Regions from separate parts of the Pedomonas sp. genome, predicted to be linked through region 4. Evidence: riboswitches for the same ligand, from Rfam matches in the RefSeq annotation. Region 4 holds a riboswitch; each other region holds the start of a gene.
The links. A riboswitch is a leader RNA that binds a small molecule or an ion and turns the genes downstream of it on or off. The one in region 4 is predicted to bind cobalamin.
Positions count from the first base shown of each region.

Region 1 (5,662 bases), on a different contig from region 4:
CAGGACGGCCGCTGCCCGCTGCGAGACCAGTTTCTCGCGCTGGCCGAACCAGAGCTCGGCGGCCATGGCGAAGGTGTAGCTGCCGCATCCCACAGCCGCCAGCACCATGCGGGCAGGCGTTCCGACGTCCAGTCCCCAGCAGGCGATCAGCCACACCACGCTGCCCGCCAGAACGATGGCCCAGTGGGTTCGCTTCTGGTTGAACAGGCGGCAGGCCGCGAAGGCCAGACCATAGCCGGAGAGAATGATGGCGTTTGCCAGCTCGCGTGTCACGTTGTGGGCGCTGTCCGCGCTGGCCACCAGTCCGAGGAAGCCCAGTCCCGCCAGGAAGAACGCGCCACTCCACCACAGCAGGGATCGGATCTGGCGGTTGAGCAGCCATGAGAGCAGCAGCAATCCACTGACCAGGCCGAGGTTGAGCAGGGCCGCAATAAACAGCGAGAGCGGATCAAGAGGCATGTGAGCGTTTTTCGTACTCTCTGGAGCGAGACAGCCGAACGTTAATGCTGAATCATGAATTAACCGTTATTCCAGCAAATAACTCTGGTGCCGCAGAAGGAAGTGCCGAAACGAAACGTTCCATGTTCATGCCATACATATATATATCCTTGGCATATATATAACGACCAGAGACAGGCGCGGCGGGAAGGGTGCTCGGCGCCCCTCCCACACACACCGCACGTCCGCCATCAGGCGAGGCGGTCTCAGGCTGACCGGACCTCCCTGACGAAAGCGTCCACTTCCACCCGCAGCATTTCCACCTGTTCGTTCATGGTCTGGGCTGACCGCAGCACTTCCTCGGCGGCGTCGCCGGTCACGCTGGCGGCGGCGGTCACACCGCTGATATTGGTGGTCACGTCCCGGGTGCCGCCGGCGGCACGCTGCACGCTGTGGGCAATCTCCTGCGTGGCGGCCATCTGGGCGTCCACTGCTGCGGAGACCGTCTCGGCAATCTGGCTCATCTCCTGGATCACCTGCGCGATCGCCTGGATGTCGGCGACGACGGCGCCGGTTGCGGCCTGCATCTCCTGCACCTGCGCGGCAATCTCTTCGGTTGCGCGGGCGGTCTGGTTGGCCAGCTGCTTGACCTCGGATGCGACCACCGAGAAACCCTTGCCGGCATCTCCGGCGCGGGCAGCCTCGATGGTGGCATTCAACGCCAGCAGATTGGTTTGCTCGGCGATGGAGTTGATGAGTTCCACCACTTCACCCACCTTGCGGGCAGCCGCGGCCAGACCTTCCACCTTGGTGTCGGTGCTGCGGGCTTGATCGGTCGCACGGAGGGTAATGGTGGTTGACTGTTCCATGCGGCGGCCGATTTCCCGGATGGAAGCGGCGAGTTCCTCGGCAGCGGCGGCCACGGCCTGCACGTCTTCAGACGCCTGTTCCGAAGCGCCGACAACGGCTCCGGCCTGACGGCTGGCCTGCTCGGCGGCGGCGGACATGGACTGGGCAACGCTCTCCATGCCCGAGGCCTGATCGGCGACGGAGCCGACAACGCCGCCTACCTTCGATTGGAAGTTGTTGGCAAGGGCATCGATCAGCGCGCGTTTCTCTTGCTCCGCCTGTGCGGCGGCTGCGGCCCTTTCGGCTTCCTGCCGTTCACGTTCGGCTGCCTTCTCCTGCTCGATCCGCTCCTTTTCGGCGGCCTGCTCCAACTCCAGCTGTGTCTTCTGGATGGCGTTCTGGCGGGCCACTTCCACGGCGCGGGCCATGTCGCCGATTTCGTCCTTGCGGTCACGGTGCGGCACGACCAGATCGGTCTCACCATCAGCAAGGCGAAGCATGGTTCCGGTAAGCCCGGTAAACGGGCGGCTAATGACCCGATGCAGGGTAATGCCGAAGGCGGTGGACCCCAGAACGACAAACGCGATGCCGATCCACAGCGAGTATGACATGGTGTCGAAGGCATCCTGCCGCGTGACGCTGCGCTCTGCCAGCAGTTCGCGCTCGGCCATCTCGGCCTCGGCCAGCGTCTGGCGGAGGGTGTCCATGATGGCCTTGCCCCGACCCGAACTTTCGATCTCGCGAGCGGCGCTGACAGTCTCAGGATTATCCATCAGGCGGATGATCTGGTCTGCCACTTCGCTCTGCCAGGTCGCCGCGATGCGGGCGACGTCATCGAGACGTTGCTGCTGACCGGCGTTGTCGCGGGTCAGCTCCTTGGCCCGCTTCCAGGCCTGCTCGAACTGCCGGTTGCCGTCGTGATAGGGCTCCAGAAACTTTTCGTCACTGGAGATCATGTAGCCGCGCAGGCCGACCTCCTTGTTGACCATGCTGGTCGTGGCGAGGTCGAGAGCATCAAGCACTTCATATGTATGGTTATTTACGTCGGTCGCCGTCTCGGCAACCATGATGCTGCGGCCAACCACGGCACTCATGAGGATAACCGCAAAGCCCACGCAGGCGAACGCAACGGAGATCTTCCGGCTTATTGGCAGATTGTTCAGAAACGACATGACACTACACCTGGCACTAAAAAACAGCAGTCGCGGATTAGACCTCCGGACCAACTTGCTGCAAATCACCGAGAAACATGAAATTATTATTAATCAGTTTGGATGGCTCAGGTGTTTTTCAGGTAGGTTGCCTGTGTCGGATTTTCGTCTTTCGTAGTGCGGAATAATATTTCGCCGCGGTAATACATCCCTCGTGTGGCCAACAGTATTGAAGCCGCACGGGCGATTGATCTCTTCCGGCACAGCTCCAGCGTGGCGGGCATGCCAGAAGCAGACTCAGGAAACAGTGAGAGGCGGGGACGTCAGTTGAGGTTGTGACCCAGGCCTTAGCTGAATGGCTGTGCCACGGCTTTGCTGCGAATATACTCGCTGATGCGCTTGTTCAGCTTCTGCAGTTCCTGCAGGCTCAGCTGCAGGGGCAGTTCGCCGCCGCCTTCCATGCCGGCAAGCAGGGCCGGGCTGCCGTTGGCGGTTTCACCCAGCTGGAACGATTCAACCGTGATCGGCTGCACGGCGTCGTTCTGGTCCGGCTGATGCTGCCGCAGATAGCCCAGTTCAGAGGACAGGGCGGCAACGGCCAGCGGAATGCAGCCGGGGGTGAAATCCAGCCGGAACTGTTCCCCCTTGGTGGATTCGACCACAAGATAAAGGCAGCGCTTTTCACCGTCGATGCCGCTCTCCCGCACCAGCGCGAAGGTGGGGGCGGTATCATCGTCAAACTCTCCGGTCACGTCAGGCAAATCCTCGGACATCTGAACGGCAAAAGTGCCGTCCTGCTGCATCTGCGGTGCAGACAGGAACTCAAGCTGGTGCTGGGCGGAGCTGGGGGTCTGGCTTGCGCCAGTTCTGGCCTTCGGCACGGGCGACCTTCTTCATCTACAATTTAATTCTTCAAACCAACATCTACGCGTGTATTTCCCAAATCTGGCGCAGATGGCGGGAATGTCCAGCGCCGCAGGGTCGTATTTCAGCAGGCTGCTTTCGTTGCGGGCTTGACGTGTGCGGTGGCCCGGATTAGCCCTCATGCTCGCAACAGGCCCCCCGAAAGGGGGTTAAAAGGGAACGTGGTGCCAGGGTCCGCCCATCAGGCCGCACTCTCAGTCCACGGCTGTCCCCGCAACTGTAACCGGCGAGCGCCGTCTCGATTACGCCACTGGAAGACCGGGGAAGCCCGGAAACTGGGAAGGCAGAGACGGGGCGATGACCCGAAAGCCAGGAGACCTGCCTGTTGTCGTCGCCTTGCATGCTGCCGGGAGAGTGGTGTGCGACGGGTTCTTCCGGAACGGCGACATCAACCGTCAGGGTTGCTGTGCCGGGTGCCGGGATGAGTCCGCGTGCCGCCCTGCAGGAACGGCGCACGCCTCCCTGACAAAGAACGACTGATTTGTATTGGGAGGGCTGGCATGTCGCCCCGCCTCGTAATTCTGCTTACCACTGCGGCCCAGCTCGGGTTTGCCGCCACCAGCGCCCGGGCCGAAGAACCCGTCAATCCGCTGAACCAGATTGTTGTCTCCGCCACCCGCACCGAACAGGCGCTGGGCGTCACCGGAACGTCGGTCAGCGTCATCACCGCCGAGGATATCCGCGCCACGCAGAAAGTCATGCTGTCCGATGTGCTGCGTGAGACGCCCGGTGTCACCGTGGTGCGCTCGGGCGGCCCCGGCGCGCAGACCAGCATGTTCATTCGCGGCGTCGGCGGCGAGCAGACGGCCATCCTGATCGATGACGTCCGGATCAACGATCCCTCGACCCCGGGCGGCACGGCCCACGTCACAGACCTCATCACCACCGGCGTCCAGCGCGTCGAGGTTCTGCGCGGCCCGCAATCCACGCTGTACGGCAGCCACGCCATTGGCGGTGTCGTCAACATCATTACCCAGCAGGGCGAGCCGGGCCTGCGCGGCGAGGCGCTCGTTGAAGGCGGTAGCTTCGACAGCTGGCGCGCGGCGGGCACCGTGGCAGGCGGCACCGAGAAGGTGCAGGGCTCGCTCTCGGCCAGCTTCTACGACACCGATGGCGTCTCGGCGGCCGACAAGGACGACGGCAACACCGAGAAGGACGGTTACCGCAACTGGGGGCTGCTGGGCAGCGTCGGCGCGGAACTGTCCGACAACCTGCGCCTCGACCTGAAGGGCCTCTACAACAACGGTCGCGCCGAATATGACGGCTTCCCGCCGCCGCTCTACACCTTCGCCGATACCGACAACAACAGCCGCAACGAGCTCTACTCGGGCTACGCGGGCCTGACCCTCGGCACGCCGGAGGGTCGCATGACCAACCGGCTGGCCGTCGGCTTCAGCCGCACCGACCGCGAGGACTTCGAAGGCGACGTCAAGACCAACGACACGCGCGGCCAGAACCGCCGGTTCGAGTATCAGGGTGTCGTCCGCGTCACCGAGGCGGCCGAGCTGACCTTCGGCGCGGAGACCGAGCGCACCAAGATCCGCAACATCGGGCAGTGGGATCTGGAGCCGCTGAAGGCTGCCGTTGATATGCACAGCCTCTATGCGCAGGGTCAGGCCACGCTGGTGGAGAACCTCACCCTGACGGCGGGCGTGCGCTATGACGATCACGACACTTTCGGCGATCACACCAGCTTCCGTGTGGCGGGCGCCTATCAGGTTCCGCAGACGGACACGCTGCTGCGTGCCAACTGGGGCGAGGGGTTCAAGGCGCCGACGCTCTATCAGCTCTACAGCATCTACGGAAACGCGGACCTTCAGGCCGAAACCAGCAAGGGCTGGGAAGTCGGCATCGATCAGGGCTTCGTGGAAGGGCGCATCCGCGTCAGCGCCACCTGGTTCCAGAACAAGCTGAACAACCAGATCGACTATGTGAACTGCACCGTGGGCGATCCGCAGTGCGCCTCGGGCCGCTGGGGCTATTATGACAACGTGGCGCGGGCCTCGTTCAAGGGGCTTGAGCTGGGCCTCTTGGTGCAGCCCATCGATCCGCTGGTCATCAAGGCCAGCTACACCAGGCTGAAGCCGCGCAACGAGGTGACCGACACCGACCTTGCCCGCCGCGCCCGCGACAGCTTCCAGACCTCGGTCAACTGGCAGGCGAATGATCGCTTCAGCCTGTCGGCCAGCCTGACCATGACCGGCGACAGCTATGACTCGGCCGGGCAGCTGAACCCGCTGGACGGTTATACGCTGGTGGACGTGCGCGCCAGCTACGCCGTGACCAAGGGGCTGGAGCTC
Region 1 covers NZ_DATBUP010000268.1:27,148-32,809, reverse strand. The annotation lists gene VIG90_RS19375 (GGDEF domain-containing protein) at 1-459, opposite strand, end outside; gene VIG90_RS19370 (methyl-accepting chemotaxis protein) at 705-2,459, opposite strand; gene VIG90_RS19365 (hypothetical protein) at 2,786-3,319, opposite strand; cobalamin riboswitch at 3,477-3,702, shown strand; gene VIG90_RS19360 (TonB-dependent receptor plug domain-containing protein) at 3,863-5,662, shown strand, end outside.
Region 1: linked by a shared signal. The riboswitch ahead of VIG90_RS19360 (TonB-dependent receptor plug domain-containing protein) and the one ahead of cobW (cobalamin biosynthesis protein CobW) in region 4 are both predicted to bind cobalamin.

Region 2 (5,662 bases), on a different contig from region 4:
CTTTGTCCCCGCGCTCGACGATGAAGCCTCGGATTTCGTCCTTGCCTTCCTCGTTCGCCAGCTTGGCCCAGATCACGAACACCTGCGCGATGGGCGAGTTGGTGATCCACATCTTGGAGCCATTCAGCACGAAGCCGCCATCCACACGGCGGGCCCGGGTTTTCATGCTGCCCGGGTCAGAGCCCGCATCTGGTTCGGTGAGGCCAAAGGAGCCGACCCATTCGCCAGTGGCGAGCTTGGGAAGATATTTCTCGCGGTGCGCTTCGGTGCCGTAAGCGTAGATCGGCCACATTACCAGCGAAGACTGCACGGAAAGGGTGGAGCGATAGGCGGAGTCCACCCGCTCCACCTCGCGGGCGATGAGGCCATAGGAGACGTAAGACACGCCGGGGCAGCCGTAGCCCTTGATGGTGGAGCCGAGCAGGCCGAGCGCCCCTGCTTCGGTCATCATCTCGGGGAAGAACTTTTCATGCCGGTTGCCTTCCACCACGCGGGGCATGAGCTTTTCCTGACAATAGGCCCGGGCGCTGTCACGAATGAGGCGCTCCTCTTCGGTCAGGCTCTCCTCCAGCAGCAGCGGGTCTTCCCAGCGGAACTTGGGCCAGGTGATTTTCCGGGGGCCGGTTGATGCCGTCGCCTCGGTCTGGATGCTCGCCTCGCTCATGGTGTCTCCTCCCCCTTCGTGTGGGTTGGCCTCTGGTGGACAGGCCGGTTCTCAACGCGGGTAGAACATCCCACCAAACCGTGCCAACGACCACAGACAAAGCGCCGAAGGAAGGGGCTATTCCGCCGTCAAAATGACGAAGAGCGCGAGCCGCCTGCTGAACCTCAGCCCAGCCGCAGCCGCTGCGTGGGCAGTACCACCCGCTCGCCATTGGCCGCCGTCACCACTTCCACGGCAACGCCGTAAGCCACGGACATGACATCCGGCGTCAGCACCGTGACGGGCGGGCCATCCGCCACGACCTTGCCCGTGCGCATGACGATCACCCGATCCGCCAGCCGGCCCACCAGCGCCAGGTCATGCAAGGTGACGATAACGCCCCGCCCTTCCTGTGCCAGTTCGCGCAGCAGGCGCACGATGTCGAGCTGGAAGGCCGGGTCCAGCCCGGCCAGCGGCTCGTCCGCCAGAATCCAGTCCGGCTCCCCTGCCAGCACGCGGGCCAGCAGCACGCGCGCCCGTTCGCCGCCTGACAGCGTCAGGATATTGCGGTCACGCAGGTGCCCGAGTTCGCAGCGGTTGATCGCGTCCTCTACTGCCGCGTCATCAGCCGGGCTGGTGCTGATACCGGTGCGGCCATACGGCAGCCGCCCGAGGCGCACGACGGTCTCCACGTCCAGACCCCACGCCACCTCGCGGCCCTGCGCCAGAAAACCGATGCGCAGTGCCCGCTCGCGCGGGTCCATCAGGGAAAGATCGGCAAAGTCAAGGAACACGGAGCCGCTGCTCGGCTCACGGCCGCCGCACAGGCTTGCAAGCCACGTGGACTTGCCGGCGCCGTTGGGGCCGAGCACCGCCGTCACTTCGCCGGAGCGGAAGGTGACGTTCACCGGGCCGACGAGACGGCGCGAGGGCACATCGACGGTCAGGTCTTCACAGGCGAGCGTACTCATGCCAGCTGGCTCCGCATTTTCATGAGCAGGTAAAGGAAGAACGGCGCGCCCAGCACCGCCATGACGATGCCCAGCTTCACCTCGGTGCCGCCGGGCAGCGCCCGCACCACCGTATCCGCTGCCAGCACGAGGGCACTGCCGCCGAAGATGCTGGGCACGAGAAGCGCGCCGGGCCGCGCGCCAACCCACGGGCGCAGCAGGTGCGGCACCACCAGACCGACGAAACCGATGATGCCGGTCACCGCAACGGTCGCCCCGACGGAAATGCCGACGCCGAACAGAATGCGGCGGTGGGTAGCTGCAAGGTCGATCCCCATGGTGCGGGCGGTCATCTCGCCAAGGCTGAGACCGTCCAGCGCGCGTCCGGTCGTCAGCAGCACGCCGCCGCCCAGCAGCACGAACGGCAGGATGATCCAGACGTCGCTCATGCTGCGGTCCGTCAGCGCGCCCATCATCCAGTTGATGATCTCCGCCGTGGCGAAGGGGCTGGGTGCAAGGCTGATGGCAAAGGAGGTCAGGGCCCCAGCAAGGCTGTTGAGGATAATGCCCGCCAGAATGAAGGTGGTCACGCGGTTGGTCTCCACGGCCAGCAGATAGAGCAGCGCCATGCCCGCAACCGCCGCTGCCATGGCACACACCGGCAGCACCCAGATGGCGACGCCGGAAACCCCGAACCAGATGGCCAGGACCGCGCCGAACGCCGCGCAGGCGGAGACGCCAAGGACGCCGGGGTCTGCCAGCGGATTGCGCAGGTAGCCCTGCATGACCGCGCCCGCCAGCCCGAGCGCCCCGCCCACCAGAATGGCGAGCAGGGTTCGAGGCAGGCGCAGATCAAGAATGATGAAGGTCCGGGTGGCTTCCTCATGTGAGAAAATGCCCCACGGCGACACCCACACCTTGCCCACTCCCAGAGAGAGGACGGCCAGCATGAGGATGAGACCGGCAAGGACGGGCAGAACAGGGAGGGACGCGGCGCGGTTCATGAGGCGTTTTCCAAAGCAGTGCGGGCAAGGCGAAGATAGCGTGCGGCTTCCAGCAACGTTGGCCCCCCGCAGTACAACAGCTGCCGGGGATAGGGAGAGGCAAGCATGCGGCCTTCCAGTCGCTTGAGCACCGGATGGGAGAGCAGGCGATCACCCCCGGCGCTGGCATCGGCACCGTCCGCGCCGGTCAACAGCAGGCGGGGCGGATTTTCGACCAGTTCTTCCAGCCGCACGACGCCCCAGAAGTTGACGCCGTAGCGCGCCGAGACGTTGCGCAGCCCGGCGCGGGCCAGCAGATCGTCCTGCAACGTGCCTGCGCCCGGCGAGAAGCCGCCCGGCTGAAGGATGAGAGCGGGCACCGGCGGTCCGGCATCCGACGCTTGCGGGCGCAGAGCCTCCAGCGCCGCCTCGATCCGGCGCACCAATGCCTCACCCCGTTCAGGATGGCCGACGCGGGCGGCAACATCCCGAACCTGAGCATGACTTTCCTCGACCGTTGCAGGCACGCCGAACAACGCCACCGGAATGTTCATGCGCTCCAGCGCCCGACGGGTGGCGGGAGCGGTATGAATGCTGGCCAGCACCAGATCCGGCTTCAGAAGCAGGATTTCCTCGGCCGTCTCGTAGGTCACGGGGAAGCGCCGCGCCGCCTGCGCAACAGCGGATTGCTCCGGATCGCGCGAGAAGTGGCTGAGCGCCGTGATCTGGGCGTCATCGGCCACTTCCAAAAGAATGGCGTCAAGACAGGGATTGAGGGAGACGATCCGCCGAGGTCTGTTTTCCTTGAGCAGAGCGGCGCTATCCGCATCCGTCCTGCCCGGGGCAATGGCGGCGATGGCGTTCCTTGCCTCCGACAGCCCCGAGATGGCGAACGGCAAGGAGGCGGTCAGAAGCGTTGCCAGCAACCACGCTGCGCCGCGCCCCATCCTTCGCCTTCGTTCCTGTTTGCGGCTGCACCGCACCTGTGCTTCCGACACGACCCTGACCCACGTGAGGCCGGCATGCGACCCACGGGGCACGGCACCGGCACCTTCCACCAAGGCCGGAGCGAAGCGGCGTCAGGACATGACGAGGTTCCGCGCGCTGACCGGCCAGCTCGGCGTCGTCTCACGGGAAAACCGCTCGCCCGGCACACCCCGACCGCGCGAAGGACGACTGCGGCAGGCAGGTCTCCTGGCTTGCGGGTCATCGTTCGGTGCGCGCCGCCTTCCCGGCCCCCGGCATAAAAGCTGGGCCCAGTGGCTCGATAGCGCGCGAACTCGCCGCATACAGTTGCGGGGGCAGCCCCGGATTGCCGGCCGGCCCCAGGAGGACCAGCGCGTCACCGGGTTCCCTTTTCACCCCCGGTTGAGGGGGAACCTGCCGCAGCGATTTGGGTAAACCTGCCGGCATGGGCCGTCAAGGCAACGATTCTGCACACCCAGGGCGATCCGATCATACCCGGGGCGATCAGGGTCGGCCCGAAAAGACTGTGGCGGCAGGAGATCCCGCCGCCACGACCTGTTCAGCATGTGTGCAGGCAACGACTAGCGCTGCTGGTGCTCGCCCTTGCCATGCTCGGGGCGATCCATCGGCTCGTTGTCCTGCTGGGGCTTTGCGTCCACATCCCGCTCTGGATGGGCCACGTGATCGGTTTCCGGGTGCTGGTCCGACGGCCGGAAATCACATTCCTTCGGCTGAACGCGCGGGCCGTCAACCACCATGGATACGGGGTCGCTGGCCGGGAAGGATTCCTCGATCGCTTCGTCCAGAGCTTCGTCGGCGCGCTTGACCGTTTCTTTCTTGCAATCGTCAGGCACGCCCTTGTCCTTGTTCGGATCGACGGACGAAGGGGACTGGTTTGTCATTGCACGTCTCCATTCTTGCGGGGCGAAGCAGGACATTGATGCAGTGGCAGCGGTTCGCCCCTTATGAAAGAAAACCGCAAATACCTTGATCTGTTCCTCTGCTCGTCGCCCTTACTGCCCAGTTTGGGTAACTCTGCCCTGAAGGACGAGGCGTCCGGAGGCGACATCGATCGGCCGCACGCAGACAAGCGGCGAAGGTCCGCTGTTGCTGACCACCATGCTGGCCGTCATGCCATCGAACCGCAGCGTGTTCTTGTCGCCAAGCATTGCGGCAGGCACCTCCACGTCCAGCGTATTGCCGGTCATTGCGGTGGACAGGCTGGCGGGCTTGGTCATCAGCGGCAGGGCACCGGGCGCGGCGGCCATGCCGTCCATGATCCGGAGCCCGTAGGGCCCGCAGCCCATGGAGGGCACCAGCACCATCCAGTGCGGATGCCAGTCCATCGAGAAGCGGGTGCCGCCGACGTCTTCCACCAGATCCGGATGGCTCACCAGCGCCAGCGCCAGCAGGCCCTGCCCGCGCGGGAAGCCCGCTGCGGCGGTATCGGCGCTTGTCGGCCAGATATACGCATACATCTGGCTGCCCTCGAATTTTCCGATACGGGGCGGCACGCTGGCCCCCGCATTGCCGCGCAGCGTCATGCGGAAGTGCAGGAGATCCCCATCCGCGCGAACCTCTGCGGTACTGATATCAAATGTCGGGTCGATGGCCTCGTTCACAGGCGACATGATTGCATTGGCCAGCGCAACCCCACCAAGGCCGAAGGCCGTCAATCCAATTGCGGCTGTGACAAAGCGCGTTTTACGCATGCGGAACCCCTCTTCATTTTCATTTAATAAACGAAACCGAAGCCGGTTAGCTCCGCGCCGCTGGTGGAAACCCCGGTGGAAACCAGCGCCCGAACCGAGAATGCGGGACGGCCAGCGACCGCCCCGCATTCCGGGTGTTGCTGTGCGCAGTACGGCCAGCAACAGACGTTAGCGCTGCTGCTCCGAGCTATTCGGATTGCTGCTGACGCTGCGGCTGCTGGCGCTGCTGTTGCTGCTTCTGCTGGCCCTGTTGGCCCTGCTGCTTCTGCTGGCCCTGCTGGCCTTGTTGACCTTGCTGGCCCTGCTGGCCTTGCTGACGTTGGTTAGCCATCGTGCATCTCCTTGGTTCTAACCCCCGTGCTATCGACAACGAGGAGTGACGGAGGGTGGTTCCGGCTGTCGGCTTTC
Region 2 covers NZ_DATBUP010000268.1:21,311-26,972, forward strand. The annotation lists gene VIG90_RS19325 (acyl-CoA dehydrogenase) at 1-664, opposite strand, end outside; gene VIG90_RS19330 (ABC transporter ATP-binding protein) at 829-1,614, opposite strand; gene VIG90_RS19335 (iron ABC transporter permease) at 1,611-2,597, opposite strand; gene VIG90_RS19340 (ABC transporter substrate-binding protein) at 2,594-3,523, opposite strand; cobalamin riboswitch at 3,744-3,975, opposite strand; gene VIG90_RS19345 (hypothetical protein) at 4,124-4,444, opposite strand; gene VIG90_RS19350 (hypothetical protein) at 4,556-5,254, opposite strand; gene VIG90_RS19355 (hypothetical protein) at 5,451-5,606, shown strand.
Region 2: linked by a shared signal. The riboswitch ahead of VIG90_RS19340 (ABC transporter substrate-binding protein) and the one ahead of cobW (cobalamin biosynthesis protein CobW) in region 4 are both predicted to bind cobalamin.

Region 3 (5,662 bases), on a different contig from region 4:
CGTGCCGGTAACTTTCGGGAGGCACGGGCATCGTTGCTCAGTGAGGTCATGGCCAGCTTTGAGCGATTGCACGCGGCGTGTGACATCGTGGTGGTGGAAGGGGCGGGCTCGCCAGCCGAAATCAACCTGCGCGCCGGCGACATTGCCAACATGGGGTTCGCCCGGGCCGCCGACGTGCCCGTCATTCTTGTGGGTGATATCGACCGCGGCGGCGTCATTGCCTCGATCATCGGGACGAAAGCCGTGATCGACCCGGCGGACGCTCGGATGATTGCGGGCTTTCTAATCAATAAGTTCCGTGGTGACCCAAGTCTGTTCGAGGACGGCTATCGTCAGATCGAGCAGCTGTCCGGTTGGCGTGGCTTTGGGGTGGTGCCGTGGCTGGCAGAGGTTGCCCGTCTGCCGAGCGAGGATGCCGTGGTGCTCGAGCGCAAGGCCGGTCCTGCCGGGGAGATGAGGCCGCTGATTGTCGCCTGCCCGATCACGCCGCGCCTGTCCAATTTTGATGATCTGGATCCGCTGGCGCATATGCCGGGCGTCGAGGTGCGAATGATCCGCCCCGGCTCGCCCTTGCCCGTGGAGGCGGATCTTATGGTTCTGGCCGGCTCCAAGGCGACCGTTGCCGATCTTGAATTCCTGCGGGCAGAGGGATGGGAGATCGATCTTCTCGCCCACGTGCGCCGCGGCGGGCGCGTGCTGGGAATTTGTGGCGGCTACCAGATGCTCGGGCGCACCATCAGCGACCCGGACGGCAGCGAGGGCCCGGCGACTACAGTTCCGGGGCTGGGGCTGCTGGCGGTCGACACAGTCCTGTCCGGCGCGAAAACGCTGCGTTCGGTGGAGGGCACGGCGCTGGAGGCCGCGTTTGATGGCTATGAAATGCATATCGGCGTCACCACGGGCCCTGATACGGCGCGGCCATTGGCGCGACTGTCGGACGGCTGGCACGACGGCGCCGTGTCCGCGACCGGCCGGGTCATGGGCACTTACGTCCATGGCCTGTTCAACAAAGCGACACAGCGCGACGCCTGGATTGCCCTGCTGGGAGGCGAGGGGGCTGAGAGCGCGCCGGACCATGCGGTGCTGGTCGATGAGGCGCTGGACGCCATTGCCGCAAAGATTGAGCGCCATGTGGATGTGGAAGCGCTGATCGCCCTGTCACGTCGCGCCGGCCACCACCAGAACCAGTAGCAGGCCGGTCTCGCAGAGCTCGATCCCGGCCCCGTGGCAATCGCCTGAGATGCCGCCGAGCCTGCGCTTCAACCACAGGCCCCACAGGCCGAGCAGACAAGGGGCAGCAACGAGCGCAGGCGCGTACAACAGGGCAAGCGGCACCAGGATGGCGGCCCACGCCGCCAGGTGGACGGTCAAGACGCCGCCCCTGAAACGCGAGCCCAGGCCATCGTGCAGGGGCGGCAGCCAGAAGGTCCAGAGCAATGGCCCCAGCCGGGCCAGCGCCGGGACCATGAGCAGCGCCATCAGTGCTGCAAGGGCTGGGATTGCAAGCCGGGCCAGTTCATGAATGAGGACAGCCTTGGCCAGAAGCTGCACCACAAGAGCGCTGACCCCGCAGCTGCCGATGTGGGGATCCTTCATGACCGCGCGCAGCTTTTCCGGGTTACCGTGGCTTGCCGCCAGACCGTCGACCAGGTCCGCCAGGCCATCGAGATGGAGAGCGCCCGTTACCCATACCCAGGCGGCGCATCCTGCCAGTGCTGCAAGCCACGGGCTGATCAAACCTCCAAGCCAGAAGGCGGCCGCCACGACGCCGCCCACCAATAGTCCCGCCAGCGGGAACCAGCGCATGGCGGCCTGAAAATCTTCGCTCGAGACGGCAAGGGCAGGCATGGGCAGCCGGGTCATGAACTGAATTGCCAGAGCGGCCTGTCTGGCAGTGCCGCGCAGTGCCGCGCCACGCCCCGGTGTCCGGTTCATAGCCTGTCCTCCAGCAGGAAAAGCCCGGTGAGTTGGGCCGTGCGCGGGCGTATGTCCCACACCTGGAAGCGCAGCAGCGCGGCATAGGGCAGATCGATCGTCCAACACTGGCGCATGTCCCACCCGAGCAGGACCGAGAGGGCCGCCCGCATGCTGCCGCCATGGGCAACAATGAGAGTGGGCCGGGGAGAGAGGGTCTCCAGTGCCCGGCTCACACGGGCCGTTAAATCGGACCAGCGTTCACCTTGCGGCGGCGGGCATCGATCCGGATCTGCATAGAAGTCCCGAAGGGCATCCGGTGCAATGGATGCAGCCGGCTGCCCGTCCCATGCGCCGAAATTCAACTCGCGCAGGTCAGCGCTCAGAGCAACGGTCAGCGCCGGCTGGCTTTGACCGGACAGCCGCTCGGCCGTGATCCGGGCCGTCGCCTGGCAGCGCGCCAGATCTGAGGAAAGGATTTGCGTAATGCCCTGTGCGGACAGGCGCTCGCTCTGAGCCCGAGCCTGCCTCTCGCCCAGGGCCGACAAGGGGCTGTCCGTCCAGCCCAGCATGGCCCCGGTCTGTGCTGGCATCCCATGCCGGAGCATCCACAAGGGCCAGGCGGCGGGGCCCTGACCCGCGACCACAGCCTGCGGGGCATGCTGTCCCTCGGTGCGCTTCCCGGTCATCCGGCCAAGGCTGTCGCGCGGCGCTGGGGCAGGTTGCCGCTGAGCGCTTCGTCGATCGTTGCCATCTGGTTGTGCGCGGCGAGGGCGGCTTTGACCAGCAAGGCTGCAACAGCAGCGCCGCTGGCCTCGCCCAGGCGCATGTTCAACTGCAGCAGCGGCGACAGGCCGAAATGCTGCAGGACCCGCAGGTGCCCCGGCTCTTCGGATTGATGTCCGGCCAGGCAGTGCTGGATGATCTGCGGATTCTGAACAGCGAGCGGCGCTATGGCAGCGCAGCAGATGAAGCCATCGAGCAGAACCGGAATGCGCCTCAGCCGAGCGCCAAGAACCGCGCCTGCCATGGCCGCCAGTTCGCGCCCGCCCACGGCTGCCAGCAGGTCCAGCGCCATGCGCGGGGTGTCGCCGTGGAGCGCAACCGCTCGCCTCACCACGTCGATTTTTCGCTGGACCCCCAGTGGGTCGACGCCGGTGCCACGGCCCACCCATTCTGCCGGCGCACCGCCATAGATCAGGCAGGCAAGCGCCGCTGCCGTCGTTGTGTTGGCAATGCCCATCTCACCGATGACGAGAAGGTCCGTGTCGGCGCTGATCGCCTGCGCACCGATCGAGAGGGCCCTCAGCACCTCGGCTTCGGTCATGGCCGCACCCGCCGTGAAATCGGCAGTCGGGCAGTCCAGCTCCAGCGAGACCACTTGAAACTCGAAGCCGGCAACGCCGCAGAGCGCATTGATGGCTGCGCCGCCGCGCTCGAAATTCAGCACCATGTCGCGCGTCGTCTCGGGCGGAAAGGCGCTGACCCCGTGCCGGGCGATGCCATGGTTGCCGGCGAAGACCACCGTCTGGCCCCGGCGCAGGCAGGGGTGCTGCGTGCCTTGCCAGCCCGCCATGAACAGGGCGATTTCTTCCAGCCGTCCCAACGAGCCTTCCGGTTTGCAGAGGGACCTCTGGAGTGCGCGTGCCTGCTCGACAGCCGCCGTATCCGCTTCGGGAAGTGCAGCCAGCGCCGCGTCAAGCGCAGCGCGATCAGGAAACGAAGTCATTCTGCAACAAATCCGGCCGGGGGCATGCGTGTGATGAAGTGACCCTTCACGCCTTCGGGCCACTGGCGATACGGCACGACGCCCTCCGGGCTCGCCGCATATTGGGCCGCGTAATCCAGAATGGCGGTTGCATCTTCGAGCGTCGGCGCGAAACGGCCGAGCACGTAGCTGATCTTGTCTGGTGCGCGCAGGTGCACGGTGCAGTGCTCGCCGCACGCAAACAGGCAGGGCATTTCTTGAATGGCGACGGCGGCATAGTCCGGTCGCGCCTTTTGTACGTCGCGTAGCAGATCGGCCAGCAGTCGCCCGCCGCGCCGTCCCTCGTCGTCAGAGGGCTGATCCTTGGCAAGACGGCAGGTGTTGCAAACGACAACGGCCGCTACATTTTCAACTGGGGTGAGCATAATGCCTCTCCCGTCGGCCTGCGGGCAGCGCAGGCCATGGTTCACAACAGATGCCCTTCGTGCTGCCGCGTTGCTGCGGCAACTCAATGGGCGCTCATGTCGTCCTGCGGGAGGTCCCGTTCGCCCGGCACTCCCTGGCCAGCCGAAAGACGACGGCAACAGGCAGGTCTCCTGGCTCGCGGGTCATCGCCTTGCCGGTCGCCTTCTCGGGAGGGTGTCCCAATGGCTCTGTGACCGAAGACTTGCCGCTGACAGTTGCAGGGACAGCCGGGGATTCGCACCCCATTCCCGTTTTCATCCCCCTAAGGGGGAACCTGTTGCACGAGGGGTCATAGGAATGTTGCCGCCATGCCGTCAACCCGTCTGGTTGTCCTATCCGGAATGTGCAGCGCGCCGACCTGATGCGGAGCCTTGAAATCTGCCGTGAGGCCGGTGTGCAAGAAAATCGAGGAAGCAGCCCGCTTTGCAGCGAGGATGACCTCTTGGGCGTTCTTGGGTTGAAGAAGATCAGCATTGTTGGGCGTCTTCCCGTGCAGAGGCGCTCCCAACCGTGGTTGCACCATTGCCGCCATACCCTTAACGCCTTGGCTCGGACGATTTGAATTCCTTGGGATTGATCCCGGTCAGGCTTTTGAAGGCGCGGGCGAAGGAGCTTTGGCTCTCAAAGCCGACCTCAGCAGCGATCGTGCCGATCGGCAGCTTGCCTTCATTGAGCAGGGCCGCGGCTTTCAGGAGTCTGGCGCGCTGCCGGTATTGCTCCCAGCTCATCCCGATGGATGCCTGGAATTTGCGTCGCAAGGTACGCTCGGACAAACCGCAATGCTTGCTGACAGTGGCGATATCGCAGGTCTTAAGGTTCTTGCGGGTATAAAGGGCAGCCGTTTCCAGCCGCTCGTCGGGCAGACTGGGCAGGCGCAGAGGCGCCTCCTCTTCGATCCATTCGGTGCACAGGCAGGCCAGCGCCTGGAAGTAGGCGTGGCCCGTTCGGTCCAGTTCGCCATAGAGCGGCCAGCGCATCGCCCCCATCACCATCTCGCGCATGAGCGGGGAGACCTGGATGATGCGGATCCTGTCTCCGGCAACAGGGATCATGTGGGGCTCGAAGAAGATCGAGGCAGAGCGTACCCGATGGATCCGGGTGCGGTGGACGACGCCCGCCGGGATCCAGGCCGCCAGCGCCCGGGGAATGAAGTAGCTCCCGAAGCGATCCTCCACTTCGATCATGCCGCTGAAGGCATACTGGAGCTGATGCATGTCATGGCAGTGCCATGGCGTGTCCAGATCATAGTCGTCCTGCGGAATGGCGCCGGCGCAGGGGCGCATCGATGGGGCCACCATCGGCACCATCTTGAACTCAGGGTCGCTCCCAGACATGAGTGTTTGGCCGTTCATGCACAAAGTTTGTCCGATCCGAATGATACGGTCAATCGAGGACTTGGTATCAAAAGGGGAGACCGTTCAATCAATAAACAAAGTGGGTGAGACATGGCGGATGCGAAACAGGACGATATCTCTCAGAATGCGCGCAAATACTGGTCGGCGGCGGGCTATCTGCCGGGCGGCGTGATCCGCGAGGTTGATTATGCTTCGCAGTCGACGGGTCTGCACCCCTCCC
Region 3 covers NZ_DATBUP010000036.1:23,643-29,304, forward strand. The annotation lists gene VIG90_RS03125 (cobyric acid synthase) at 1-1,191, shown strand, start outside; gene cobS (adenosylcobinamide-GDP ribazoletransferase) at 1,159-1,935, opposite strand; gene VIG90_RS03135 (histidine phosphatase family protein) at 1,932-2,522, opposite strand; gene cobT (nicotinate-nucleotide--dimethylbenzimidazole phosphoribosyltransferase) at 2,600-3,643, opposite strand; gene VIG90_RS03145 (DUF1636 domain-containing protein) at 3,640-4,047, opposite strand; cobalamin riboswitch at 4,192-4,380, opposite strand; gene VIG90_RS03150 (hypothetical protein) at 4,377-4,619, opposite strand; gene VIG90_RS03155 (helix-turn-helix transcriptional regulator) at 4,624-5,439, opposite strand; gene VIG90_RS03160 (amidohydrolase family protein) at 5,533-5,662, shown strand, end outside.
Region 3: linked by a shared signal. The riboswitch ahead of VIG90_RS03145 (DUF1636 domain-containing protein) and the one ahead of cobW (cobalamin biosynthesis protein CobW) in region 4 are both predicted to bind cobalamin.

Region 4 (5,662 bases):
CACGGCCTGCCCGAAAAGCAAGGGGAGCGTCGGGAAGGCATCGCGGAAGAGGCCCGAGACGCGCAGGGTCACATCGATGCGCGGCCGGTCGAGCAAGGCGAGCGGCAGGATTTCAACGCCCGTGACCCGCCCCGAGGCCACGTCCCAGAGCGGGCGGGCCCCAAGCAAGTGGAGCGCCATGGCGAACTCCTCGCCCGCCGTGCGCATGGTCGCTGATCCCCAAAGATCAACGACGAGCCCGCGCGGATAGTCCCCATGATCCTGGAGATGACGCCGGATCAATTCCTCGGCCAGACGAATGCCCTGCTCATAGGCCGTCGGGGTCGGCACGGCGCGCGGGTCGAGCGTATAGAGATTGCGTCCCGTCGGCAGCACATCCATGCGCCCGCGCCAGGGTGAGCCGGCAGGCCCGGGTGCCACGCGCCGTCCGTTGAGCGCCGCCAGCAGACCGGCGCGCTCGGCCACGCCTTGCTCTCCGCGCCCGAAGACATGCAGCCCATCGCCGAACTGGCTCTCCTTCACGTCGCAGACGAACCGGTCGATCCGCGTGATCGCCTCCATGAGGGTGGTTGCCGCGTCAAGGCCCAGTTCGGCCTCCAGCCCTTGGAGGCGTGCTTCCTCGCGGATCGCCAGTTGCAGGCGATCGCGGCGGGCCGGATCTAGCCCATCGGCATTGGAGAATTCATCCAAGAGTGCCTCGATCCGGGCGAGCCCCGCGCCGCTGCCGGTCGGCGTCAGCGGCGGGGGCGCATGACCGAGTGCAACAGCGCCGATGCGGCGCTTGGCCTGCGCTGCCTCACCCGGATCGTTGACGATGAAGGGGTAGATAACCGGCATGGCTCCGGTCAGCGCCTCGGGCCAGCAGTCCTGTGACAGCGCCACCGACTTGCCCGGCAGCCATTCAAGGGTGCCATGCGCACCCACATGCACCAGCGCGTCCATGTGCTGCTGCCGCAGCCAGAGGTAGAAGGCGACATAACCATGGCGCGGGCAGCGCGAGAGATCGTGGTAGTCCCCGTCGCGGCTCCCCGGATTTCCCCTCTCGGGCTGAAGGGCAACGAGCAGGTTGCCGAGCAGGACGGCTGCAAAGCGGAAGGCGCCCTTCACGACGGCCGTATCCGCCTCCGGCTCGCCCCAGGCTGCACCAAGTGCTGCCTGCAGACTGTCCGGCAATGCGGCCAGCGCCTTGCGATATTCAGATACCGGCCAGTCCAGATGTTCGCTGGCCAAGGCCATTGCCAGCCCTGGCCGCTCGCGCGTTGCATAACCCGCCCCGGCCAGATCCGCGAGCATCGCCTCGGCGGAGGCAAGGGCATCCAGTCCGACGGCATGGGCCAACTGGTGCGGCTTTCCAGGGTAGGTGGAGAGCACAAGCGCCACGCGCCGCTCTCCAGCCGGCTTGCGCGCAAGCGCGATCCAGCCCGTCACACGCGCCGCAATCGCCTCGATCCGGTCCGGATCGGGCCTGTGAGCATTGCGGGCAAATTCAAGAGACGGATCGCGCGCGCCCGGCTCCTTGAAACTGGCAACCCCGGTGAAGATCCGCCCGTCAACCTCGGGCAGCACGACATGCATGGCAAGGTCTGCCGGAGACAGGCCGCGCGACGCCGTCGCCCAGACCGCACGCGAGGAGGTGGCAAGCGCCAGCTGGAACACCGGCACGCCTGCACCGTCGAGCGGGGTGTCTCCGCCCTCACCACGCGCGGAAAAAGCCGTGGCGTTCAGGATTGCCGCTGGCAAAAGGCGCCGCACCCACCGGTCCACCTGCTGGCGCGCGGCGTCCGCCTTCAGCGAAGGCACGAAGATCGAGAGCGTCTCGAAACCTTTCCGCTCGAAGGCGGCATGGAGCGCGGCAAAGGGCTCGATATCGTGGGCGGCAAGATAAGAGCGATAAAAGACGATGAGGACGAGCGGCCGGGCCGGATCACGCACGACAGAGTCCGGGCAGAGGACACCGCGCTCGGGATGCCACCCTCCCGCCATCGGCAGCAGATGGCAGTCGGGTATGGGCGCACCCTTCAGCCCTGCGGCCCGTGCGAGCAGGCCCAAGGCTGCCTGCGCCGCGCCTGCCCCGCCCGCATCGCACAGCCGGGCAAGCGCGCGCAGCATGGGCCTGGGCACCGTCGATATTTGATCCAGGCGGCTGTCCGGGCGGCCGTCGCCCGGCAGTACGGCGAGCACCAGACCGCGCGCTCTTGCCAAAGCCTCCACCTGCTGCAGGCCATAGCTCCAGTACGGCATGCCGCCAATGAGCCGGATCAGGATCGCCCTGGCGCCGGACAGTGTCCGCTCGACATAGGTATCCACCGACAAGGGATGCATCAGCGCGGTCAGATTGGCGAGCCGGAGGGAGGGAAAATTCCCGTCCGCCTCGCGGGCCTGATGCCATCCGGTTGCAAAGGCCCCGAGGTCGCTGTCGGAAAAAGACAGCACGACCAGATCCGCCGGCTCCTGCAGCAGATCCTGCGGGACGGCGGTCTCCTCCAGCCCGTGGGTTTCCCGGAAGATGACGTGCATTGCGCGTCAGCCCTGCAGCACCGTGCGGATGGCCTCGGGCACGATCCGATCATGCTCGGCAATGACAACGAGCATGGTGCGGCGCGGCTCGTCCGGACGCCAGGGACGGTCATACTGGTAGCGCACCCGCGCGCCTACCGCCTGCACCAGGAGGCGCATGGGCTTGCCGGCAACGGCGGCATAGCCCTTTACTCGCAAAATGCGCTGCTCATGCGCCAGGGTCTCGATCCGTGCCGCCAGTTCGGCCGGATCCTTGATCTCGCCGAATTGGATGATGGCGCTGTTGAAATCCTCGTGCTCATGGTCGTCCTCGCCATCATGATGCGATGGCCGCGCGGCAAGATCGTCTTCAGCTGCGGCCCCCAACCCCAAGATCACGCGCGGGTCGACACGTCCGTCTACGAGCTCGATGACGGGCACCGGGCGCGGCGCCTCGGCTGCAATGACGGCGCGGGCGGCGGCCACGCCGTCGGGCCCGGCCAGATCCCCCTTGGTCAGCAGGACCATGTCAGCGCAGGCGAGCTGATCTTCAAAAACTTCCGAAAGCGGCGTTTCGTGATCGATGCTTGGGTCAGAGGCGCGCTGCGCGTTGAGCGCCGCCACATCCGGTGCGAACCGTCCGGCGGCAATGGCATCGGCATCCGCCAGCGCCAGCACGCCATCGACCGTGATCCGGCTGCGGATCGCAGGCCAGTCGAATGCCTTGAGCAAAGGCTTGGGCAGAGCCAGGCCCGACGTTTCGATGAGAATGTGGTCGGGGCGCGGATCAAGCGCGAGCAGCGTTTCAACCGTCGGGATGAAATCGTCCGCAACGGTGCAGCAGATGCAGCCGTTGGCAAGCTCAATGATGTTCTCTGCCGGGCAATCAGGAATGGCACAGGTCTGGAGAATATCGCCATCCACACCCAGCGTTCCGAACTCATTGACCACCACGGCCAGCCTGCGGCCGCCCGCATTGCGGATCAGGTGGCTGATCAGCGTGGTCTTCCCTGCACCCAGAAAGCCGGTCACGATCGTGACAGGGACCTTGGCAAGATCCGGCATGGTAACTCCCCACGCGCCGAGGCGATGAATGCGGGGGCTTGCCGGACAAGTCCGGTCGGCGCGCGAAGACGGGCGGGCGCGTTGAGGCACCCGTTACCGCGCATCCGTGCAGCCCCAGCTGCACAGCTTCGTCGCCCAGACGGAAAGTTACCGTGCCATGGCCATTCCCTGGACCGCGGCAAGAGCGACCAAACGCCGGCAGGTCTCCTGGCTCGCGGGTCACAGCTTGATGCACGCCTTCCCAGGTCTGCGCTTACGCGCTCTCCAGTGGCTGCCCCCGGTTACGAGGGCCTGTGCATCGCGCTCACCGCTTACAGTTGCAGGGACAGCTGCGGACTTGGGAGCAAGCTCCCGCACCGCATTCCCCTTTAAGCCCCTCTCGGGGCACCGGCGCGATCTGGTGTCAGCAGAGCTGATCTGCCAACGAAGCGTTTGTACGGCAGCCTTTTTAAAAAGCCAATGGCTTCGTGAGCCAGATCGCAACCCTTCCATTGCCCGGGGGCAACGGCCCTGCCGCGCCCTTCTTCCCGCGGCAGGCCCGTCGCCGCGGGAAGAAGGGCGCCGCGCGATTGAAGTCACAGCCAGGACGCGGCAAAAGGCTCCGAGGTGATGCGGGCATGATAATGACGGGGAGGCGTTGCTGGCCATGGCCATGGTGGGACCGCTCAAGCTGAAAGCGCAGCTCTTCTGTGGCGACGAGATCGCCATGGGCCCCGGCAAGGCCGATCTGCTCGATGCCATCGACACGCACGGCTCGATCTCGGCTGCCGGGCGCGCGCTCGGCATGAGCTATCGGCGTACCTGGCTGCTCGTCGACACGATGAACCGGTGCTGGCGCGAACCACTCGTGGACACGGCCGCAGGCGGCCCGCATGGCGGCGGCGCCCGGCTGTCGCCGCTCGGTCGGCAGGTGCTGCAGCGCTTCCGCACAATCGAGCGGAAAATGGCCGAGGCCGTCGAAGGCGATCCGCTTCTCATGCTGCTCGAGCCGATGCGCGCTGCTCCCAAGACCTCCCGGCAGGACTGACGGCCAAAAGGCCGATGAGCGAGAGGACCGATGACCAGCCTTCCCGACAGAACGCCTGCTGACAACATGCCATCAACGCTATATACCGCGGTGCATAGCGTCGAACGGAGATGCCCACATGCGATTGCTTTGCCGCCTGCTGCTGGTTCTGGCGCTTGTCGGGGCCGGCCTCGGCCCTGCGGCGGCGCGGCAGAAGGCTCCGCTTGTGCTTGCCGCCGCCAGCCTCCAGGAGTCGCTGACAGCTGCAGCGCAGGCCTGGGCGGCGATGGGCCATCTCGAGCCGACGCTTTCGTTTGCCGCCTCCTCGGCGCTTGCCCGGCAGATCATCGCCGGCGCGCCCGCTGATCTCTTCATTTCGGCTGATGAACCCTGGATGGATCATGTCGCGGGCAAGGGTCTGATCCGCCCCGGGACGCGCGCATCCTTTCTTGCCAACAGCCTTGTTCTGGTCGCGCCTGCGACAAGCAAGGCCAGGCTCACCATCGGGCCGGGCTTTCCGCTCGGCCGGGCTCTGGGGACCGGCCGGCTGGCGATGGCCGATCCCGACGCGGTTCCGGCCGGCAAGTACGGCAAGGCCGCGCTCTCAAGTCTTGGCGTCTGGCATGGCATCGAGGCCCGGATTGCCCGGGCGGAAAACGTTCGGGCCGCGCTTGCGCTGGTCGAGCGCGGCGAGGCCCCGTTCGGGATCGTCTATATGACCGATGCCAGGGCGGCCAAGGCCGTCCGGATTGTCGGCACGTTCCCCGAGGACACCCACCCCCCGATTACCTATCCGGTTGCAGCGCTCAAGACGTCAACCAGCGCCGATGCTGAGGCCTTCCGGCGCTTCCTCGTCTCGCCCGAGGGCAAGGCGATCTTTCAGCGCTACGGCTTCACTCCGCGGTAATTCCAATGCTGCTGACGCCTGACGAATGGAACATCATCCGGCTCTCGCTCAAGGTGAGCGCCGTGGCCGTGGCCGGCACGCTGCCGATCGCCTTCGCTCTTGCCTGGCTGCTGGCCCGTGGCCGGTTTCCGGGCAAGGTTGTGCTCGATGCTGTGATCCACTTGCCCCTTGTGCTGCCGCCCGTCGTG
Region 4 covers NZ_DATBUP010000137.1:21,969-27,630, forward strand. The annotation lists gene cobN (cobaltochelatase subunit CobN) at 1-2,517, opposite strand, end outside; gene cobW (cobalamin biosynthesis protein CobW) at 2,524-3,561, opposite strand; cobalamin riboswitch at 3,742-3,968, opposite strand; gene VIG90_RS10560 (winged helix-turn-helix domain-containing protein) at 4,214-4,588, shown strand; gene modA (molybdate ABC transporter substrate-binding protein) at 4,707-5,474, shown strand; gene modB (molybdate ABC transporter permease subunit) at 5,480-5,662, shown strand, end outside.